DNA from 3 places in the Piscibacillus salipiscarius genome. Region 1 is predicted to be linked to each of the others. Evidence: predicted binding sites of a transcription regulator. Region 1 holds the regulator's gene; each other region holds the start of a gene.
The links. Region 1 encodes LexA, which represses DNA repair genes until DNA is damaged. Its sites were predicted from a motif close to CGAACATATGTTCG; they were not measured.

Region 1 (2,286 bases):
AAACTTGCTGATTTAAAAGGTGGAGTCGAAAGAGCTGAAGGTGAAGCTAAACGTTTAGGTGCTGGACAATACCTGGTCGGAATGGACTTACCACCAGGTCGTTACGAAGTCTTTCCAGAAGGGTCTGGTAGTAATTTTGTGGTTTATAACAGTGAGGGAAGTTTAAAAGTAAATACGATATTAGGTAATAATGGTGTAGATAGCTATGTATTCTTGGTTAATGAAGAAGATTATATCGAAACAGAGGCGGCAGTTAAATTTGTGCCAGTAGAATAACAAAAAAGAGAAGGGTCTATTATTAGATCCTTCTCTTTTAGTGTATATTTTAGAAAACTTTAATCTAAGTCATAATTAATTCACCCATGAATTACCCAGTATTTACCCAGAAAAATTAATTTAATTTTATTTAGAAAAACTCAAAACACTTTTATAATGTGGATTATATCAGCATTTAGCTTAATTTTATTTAGATTAAATTAAGCAAGGTATGTTCAGAACTCAAGTTCATCCTTGGGAACGTGAGCAATATATGAGTAGTTATTAATATGATTAAACCCCTTAGTACATGGTGTGCTAAGGGGCTTTTTTTGCTAATTTAATAATTAATAAATATATAAAAAGCTGTCCCTTTTACAGGAACAGCTAATTCATTAATATTAGTGAATTTCCCGATACAAACCAATGACTTTTCCTAAAATAGAAACCTGATTCAATATAATAGGTTCCATCGTTGGATTTTCAGGTTCCAGGCGGTATTGGTTTTCATCTTTAAAGAAACGTTTAACCGTTGCTTCGTCATCTTCAGTCATGGCAACCACGATATCCCCGTTATTCGCCGTTGCTTGTTTTCTAACGATGACCATGTCTCTGTCAAAAATCCCAGCTTCTATCATACTATCACCTTGGATTGAAAGAACAAAGACGTCATCTTCAGTTGCTGAAATAGTAGATGGAATCGGGATAAATTCTTCTACATTTTCAATCGCCGTAATAGGTTCGCCGGCCGTTACTTTACCGATTAAAGGAGCGTATAAAGCGCTACGTTCATGGACGGTACTACCGTCATCATACACGATTTCAATAGCCCTAGGTTTAGTAGGGTCGCGCCGAATATAACCCTTTTCTTCTAATCTAGATAAATGACCATGAACAGTAGAACTTGAAGCTAAGCCAACAGCTTCGGCAATTTCTCTAACAGAAGGTGGGTAACCTTTTAAATTGACATTATTAACTATGAAATCAAAAATCTCTTTTTGTCTCTTTGATAGTTTTTTCATATTTTCACCTCAACGTTTAATCCTGGGTTTATTATAGCAATATTAACCAATATAAGCAAACATTCGTTCGTAAAAATTTAAAAACTTGTCTAAGAAGGATTCAACATGTAAAATGACAATCGAACCTATATAAAGGAGTTTTTTTGAATGATTTCTGATGAACGAATTAAACGGATAAATGAATTAGCTAATAAATCAAAGACAGAAGGTTTAACTGATCAAGAAAAGAAAGAGCAAAAGAAGTTAAGAGAAGAGTATTTACAAGCATTTCGGCAGTCATTTAAGAACCAACTAAAATCAGTTAAAGTTGTAGACCCTGAAGGTACAGATGTTACACCTGATAAATTAAAGAACGAAAAAGAAAATGGTCAAAAGCACTAAAAGGTTTCTTCAAATAGAAGGAATCTTTTTTTGTATGGATTTATCGATAGATTTGTTATAATAAATTTTGTGTGATTAATGATACATAAAGGGTATGGTATTTAAGGATGACAAGTTTTGTGTTGTGTATACTAAAAGTATTGTAAAATTACTATAAAATAACTTGTCAGATGTTACTAAACCATATACGATAAATGGTGGTAACTGATTGAACGGATATGAAAGGGGATTTTAAATTGACGAATATTGAACAAAAATCAATCAATACGATCAGAACACTTGCGATTGATGCAGTTGAGAAAGCAAGCTCTGGTCACCCAGGTATGCCAATGGGTGCAGCTCCTATGGCGTATACATTATGGAGTAAAGTTATGAATCATAACCCTAAAAATTCTTCATGGTTTAACCGAGATCGATTTGTTCTATCGGCTGGTCATGGGTCTATGCTACTTTATGCTTTACTTCATTTATCTGGCTATAAAGTATCAATGGATGATATTAAGAATTTCCGCCAGTGGGGGTCTAAAACACCTGGTCACCCTGAATTTGGTCATACAGATGGTGTCGAGGCAACAACTGGTCCATTAGGCCAAGGAATTGCTATGTCAGTGGGTATGGCGATGGCAGA
Region 2 (2,286 bases), on a different contig from region 1:
GACGGTTGTCTAGCGCAGATGGTAATCTGAAACCGTGATCCACTAACGTCATTTTACGTGCTTGGTCTCCGTTATACATCGCACGAACCTGAGGTAGTGTGACGTGTGACTCATCAATGACAATGAGTGAGTCATCTGGAAAATAATCTAATAATGTGTAAGGAGTTGATCCAGGTTCACGAAATGATAAATGCCTTGAGTAGTTCTCAATCCCAGAACAAAAGCCCATTTCGTTCATCATTTCTAAATCATAATTTGTACGCTGCTCTAAGCGTTGTGCTTCTAACAGCTTATCTTCCTGTCTAAACTTCTCTAACTGCTCTTGAAGCTCCTGTTCGATATTTTTAATCGCGCGCTTCATTTTTTCTTCACGCGTGACGAAGTGGGATGCTGGGAAAATAGCAACGTGTTCACGGTCACCTATAATTTCTCCTGTTAAAGCATCCACTTCACGAATTCGGTCAATTTCATCTCCAAAAAACTCTATACGAATACAGTGCTCTTCCCTCGACGCCGGGATGACTTCAACTGAGTCACCTCGCACCCTAAATGTACCACGCTGAAAGTCAATATCGTTACGTGCATATTGAATATCGACAAGATCTCTTAGCACTTGATCGCGTTCTTTTTCCATTCCAACACGAAGTGATAAGACGAGCTCCTTATACTCATGAGGCGAACCTAAACCATAAATACACGACACACTTGCAACGATTAGTACATCATTACGTTCAAATAATGAAGACGTCGCGGAGTGTCTTAGCTTATCAATCTCATCATTAATACTAGCGTCTTTTTCAATATACGTATCTGTATGCGGGACATAAGCTTCAGGCTGGTAGTAATCGTAATAACTGACGAAATACTCAACCGCATTATTTGGAAAAAACTCTTTAAACTCACTATACAGCTGTCCTGCTAGCGTTTTGTTATGTGCAATCACTAACGTTGGGCGATTTATTTCCTTAACCACGTTTGAAACCGTAAACGTTTTCCCTGTACCCGTTGCACCGAGTAACGTTTGGTGTCGTTCGTTATGTTCAATGCCATTTACAATTTTTTCAATGGCTTTTGGCTGATCTCCTTGAGGCTCAAACTGAGAATGAAGTTCAAACTGATTCACAACATCATCTCCAATATATATAAACTACAAATATTATAACATAAAAACACGAACAAAAGTTCTGTTTTGATATTTTTCTCTATTTTAAGGATAAGTTTGTCGGGCCTAATTTGCAAAGAATGTGAATGAAAGGTCTACATTAAAGAAAAACGCAATCACCCTAGTGGATGATCGCGTTTGACCAATTAACTTATTTCTTCTGTTCTTAGCGTGAATTTAGGCATTTCTTTTACAAAGATTAATCCTAATTCATGGTATTCCCCTTCATATAGGGCTCTTTGAACAAATCGAACTTCTCCAGACAAATCTTGAACTGCCATTTTACAAAAAGTACGATGTTCGCTCATCACTTCATAAAATTCTTGTTCATTTGAAATAGGCTCATCGTGAATTCGTTCAATTTTTTCACCAACGACAAGTTCCATTTCTTCTGCCGGTGAATTAGGCATAACACCCACAATCACAATGCCATCTTCTTTCGGTATAAAAATAGGCGATTGTTCTCTGTCCAATACATATGAAACATAATGGATGGCTAATCTACCTAAGATGGCAGCTAACACTAAGTATATACTCAACTCAGGAAATACATAAATTCCGTATGAACCGATTAAGAGAAGAACAAGTAAAACTGATAAGGCTCTAGCAACTTTTCGTGCGCCAATATCTGAAAAGTTCCCTTTAAAACGCTGGGACACTCCAATCACAAACGGAAATAATACAAGTCCGAACTGATCGCTTAAGCCAAATGCTGGCCACCAAGTAAACAGTGATAACTCTAAAGCTCCCGATGGAACAGGAACAAAGGCAGGAATGACGCATAACCGTTTCACCAAGTGACTTCCGACAAATTTACCACGCTTGCTTTTTTGCAATTCAGGAAATGATTGATTGCGTTTAGCAGTCGCAAACAAAATAATCTCAACGATTAATAAAAACATTAACACATAACTCACTAACACGAGATTAATATTACTTAATGAACTCAACCAATCAGGCAGTTGTACATTAAAGGTATTAATTAACCACATCGTAATTGCAACGATTCCCAAGGTATAAACAGGTGATAACAGCCACACTTGGTTGATTAACAAAAGCAAAGCGACTACCACTGTAAGTAACCAAAGCCATTGCAGACTGAGCATTGATCCAGTTAAGATCAT
Region 3 (2,286 bases), on a different contig from region 1:
GATGATCAATTAATTCCCTCTTCGACGTTTTACCATCAGGCAGCTTAACTTCATCTATTTTTACATCAATAATTTTCCCCTTATAAATGGATTCACTCGATAATGTCTTTTCTTCAAATTTCTTTACCATAACAATCCCCTTTCTGCCATTTATTTTAGCATAAACCATTTTATAAGTTGTTTTTAATAGGATCTTGTTTTTAAAATAGAAAAAGAAGGAGTGATTCAAAATGGTTAAAAAGCGTCAGTTAGGAAACACAGATTTATATGTCTCTGAGATTGCTTTAGGATGTATGAATTTAGGTACGAATGTTACCCAAGCTTCCCACGTCATCCACACAGCTCTCGATCAAGGAATTAATTATTTAGATACGGCTGATTTATATGACTTCGGACAAAACGAAAAAATTGTTGGACAAGCGATCAAAGGTAAACGTGACCAATTGATTATCGCGACTAAAGGTGGTAATCATTTTGAACCAGGTAAGGATGGTTGGTACTGGGACCCTTCGAAAGCTTATTTAAAAGAAGCTATTAAAAACAGCCTACTTCGTCTTGGTTTAGATGATCTTGACCTTTATCAGCTTCACGGAGGAACAATTGAAGATCCAACTGATGAAGTGATTGAAGCATTTGAAGAACTCAAGCAAGAAGGGTTAATTCGTTATTATGGTATCTCCTCCATCCGTCCAAATGTTATTAACCGATTTGTTGAACGGTCTGATATGGTAAGTGTGATGATGCAATATAGCTTATTAGACCGCCGCCCCGAAGAAGAATTACTAGACCATCTCAATGACCATAATATTGGTGTTGTAGTTCGCGGTGCACTTGGTAAAGGAATGCTCACCAATAAAGGACAGAGTCAGTGGCAGAAAAAAGGTCAAGATGGATTCCTTGATTATGATGCAGATCAGTTAAAATCTGTTGTGACATCATTACAAGATCTTGCCAATGAGGCGCATCTATCACCTCAATCTTTAGCCATTGGTTATGTTCTTAATCACCCAGCTGTTAGCAGCTTAGCACTCGGTGCAAGTAGGCCTGAGCAAGTATTAGATAATGTTCGTGCTTATGAGGCAGCACAGCTTTCAGAAGATCTGATTAAAAAGTTAAAACAAATCACTAAAGCCAATGTTTATAAGCAGCATCGTCAATAATGTTAGTTAGAAACGTTTAGCTCTAAAGTCCTCAGGCAATAGACTTTAGGGCTTTTTTATGTCGTTTTATGAGTCTTTTGTCATGAATTTCTATTGATAAAAGAACATGCGTTCGCATATAATATAAACACGAACAAAAGTTCTGTTTATTTAAAAAGAGGGATACTATGGAAAAAATCATTTTTTTAGTGGATATGCAGTCATTTTATGCATCAATCGAAAAGTCAGCTGATCCTAAGTTGCAACACCAACCAGTTGTGGTAGCCGGCGATCCTGAGAGGCGTAGCGGTATCATTTTAGCTGCTTGCCCAATTGCTAAACAATATGGAGTGGAGACAGCTGAAGCCCTTTGGCAGTCTCAGGAAAAATGTCCTGACTTAGTTGTGGTTAGACCACGAATGAAATTATATATAGATTTGTCTTACCAAATCACTCAAATTTTAGAAAGGTTTACGGATCAGGTTGAAGTTTTCTCAGTTGATGAACAGTTTATGGATTTAACTGGCACAGAACGATTATTCGGTGACCGATATTCAGTCGCCAAACAAATTCAACATGAAATACAAGAAGAACTTGGCGTATATGCGCGTGTTGGTATGGGGCCTAATAAAGTTCTAGCTAAAATTGCTTGTGATGCATTCGCTAAGAAGAATAAAGACGGTATATTTCATCTTACGCATGACAATATGAAAGAAACGATGTGGAAACTGCCCGTTGGAAAAATGTTTGGAGTTGGAAGTCGCATGAACCATCACTTTCAGCGAATGGGTATACAAACCATTGGTGACCTCGCCAATTATCCCCTACACCACTTAAAAAAACGCTGGGGAATTAATGGCGAGGTACTATCTAATATCGCTAATGGGATTGACTATTCTCCAGTTACAACCAAAACTCATAACAGTCAAAAAGCAGTTGGACACCACATGACCTTGCCAAGAGACTATGAAGCGCTAGAAGATGTCAAAATTGTTCTTCTTGAACTATGCGAGGAAGTCGCCAAACGTGCAAGAGCTAAAAACTACCGAGGCCATACATTGTCGTTAGGTATACGCGGGGCAAATTTCGATGTTCCGACTGGATTTCATAGGCAAATCAAACTCACCTCCCCTACTAATTATGGGAT

Region 2: the regulator LexA is predicted to act here: its motif matches at 1,173-1,186, upstream of uvrB (excinuclease ABC subunit UvrB).
Region 3: the regulator LexA is predicted to act here: its motif matches at 1,291-1,304, upstream of ACFSW4_RS15530 (DNA polymerase IV).

The regions. Positions count from the first base shown of each region.
Region 1 is NZ_JBHUMZ010000016.1:230,692-232,977, forward strand. Features, by position in the region: gene ACFSW4_RS05980 (hypothetical protein) at 1-276, shown strand, start outside; gene lexA (transcriptional repressor LexA) at 657-1,277, opposite strand; gene ACFSW4_RS05990 (DUF896 domain-containing protein) at 1,425-1,658, shown strand; gene tkt (transketolase) at 1,877-2,286, shown strand, end outside.
Region 2 is NZ_JBHUMZ010000021.1:47,237-49,522, forward strand. Features, by position in the region: gene uvrB (excinuclease ABC subunit UvrB) at 1-1,123, opposite strand, end outside; gene ACFSW4_RS08920 (hypothetical protein) at 1,309-2,286, opposite strand, start outside.
Region 3 is NZ_JBHUMZ010000053.1:7,667-9,952, reverse strand. Features, by position in the region: gene ACFSW4_RS15540 (NUDIX domain-containing protein) at 1-130, opposite strand, end outside; gene ACFSW4_RS15535 (aldo/keto reductase) at 231-1,160, shown strand; gene ACFSW4_RS15530 (DNA polymerase IV) at 1,328-2,286, shown strand, end outside.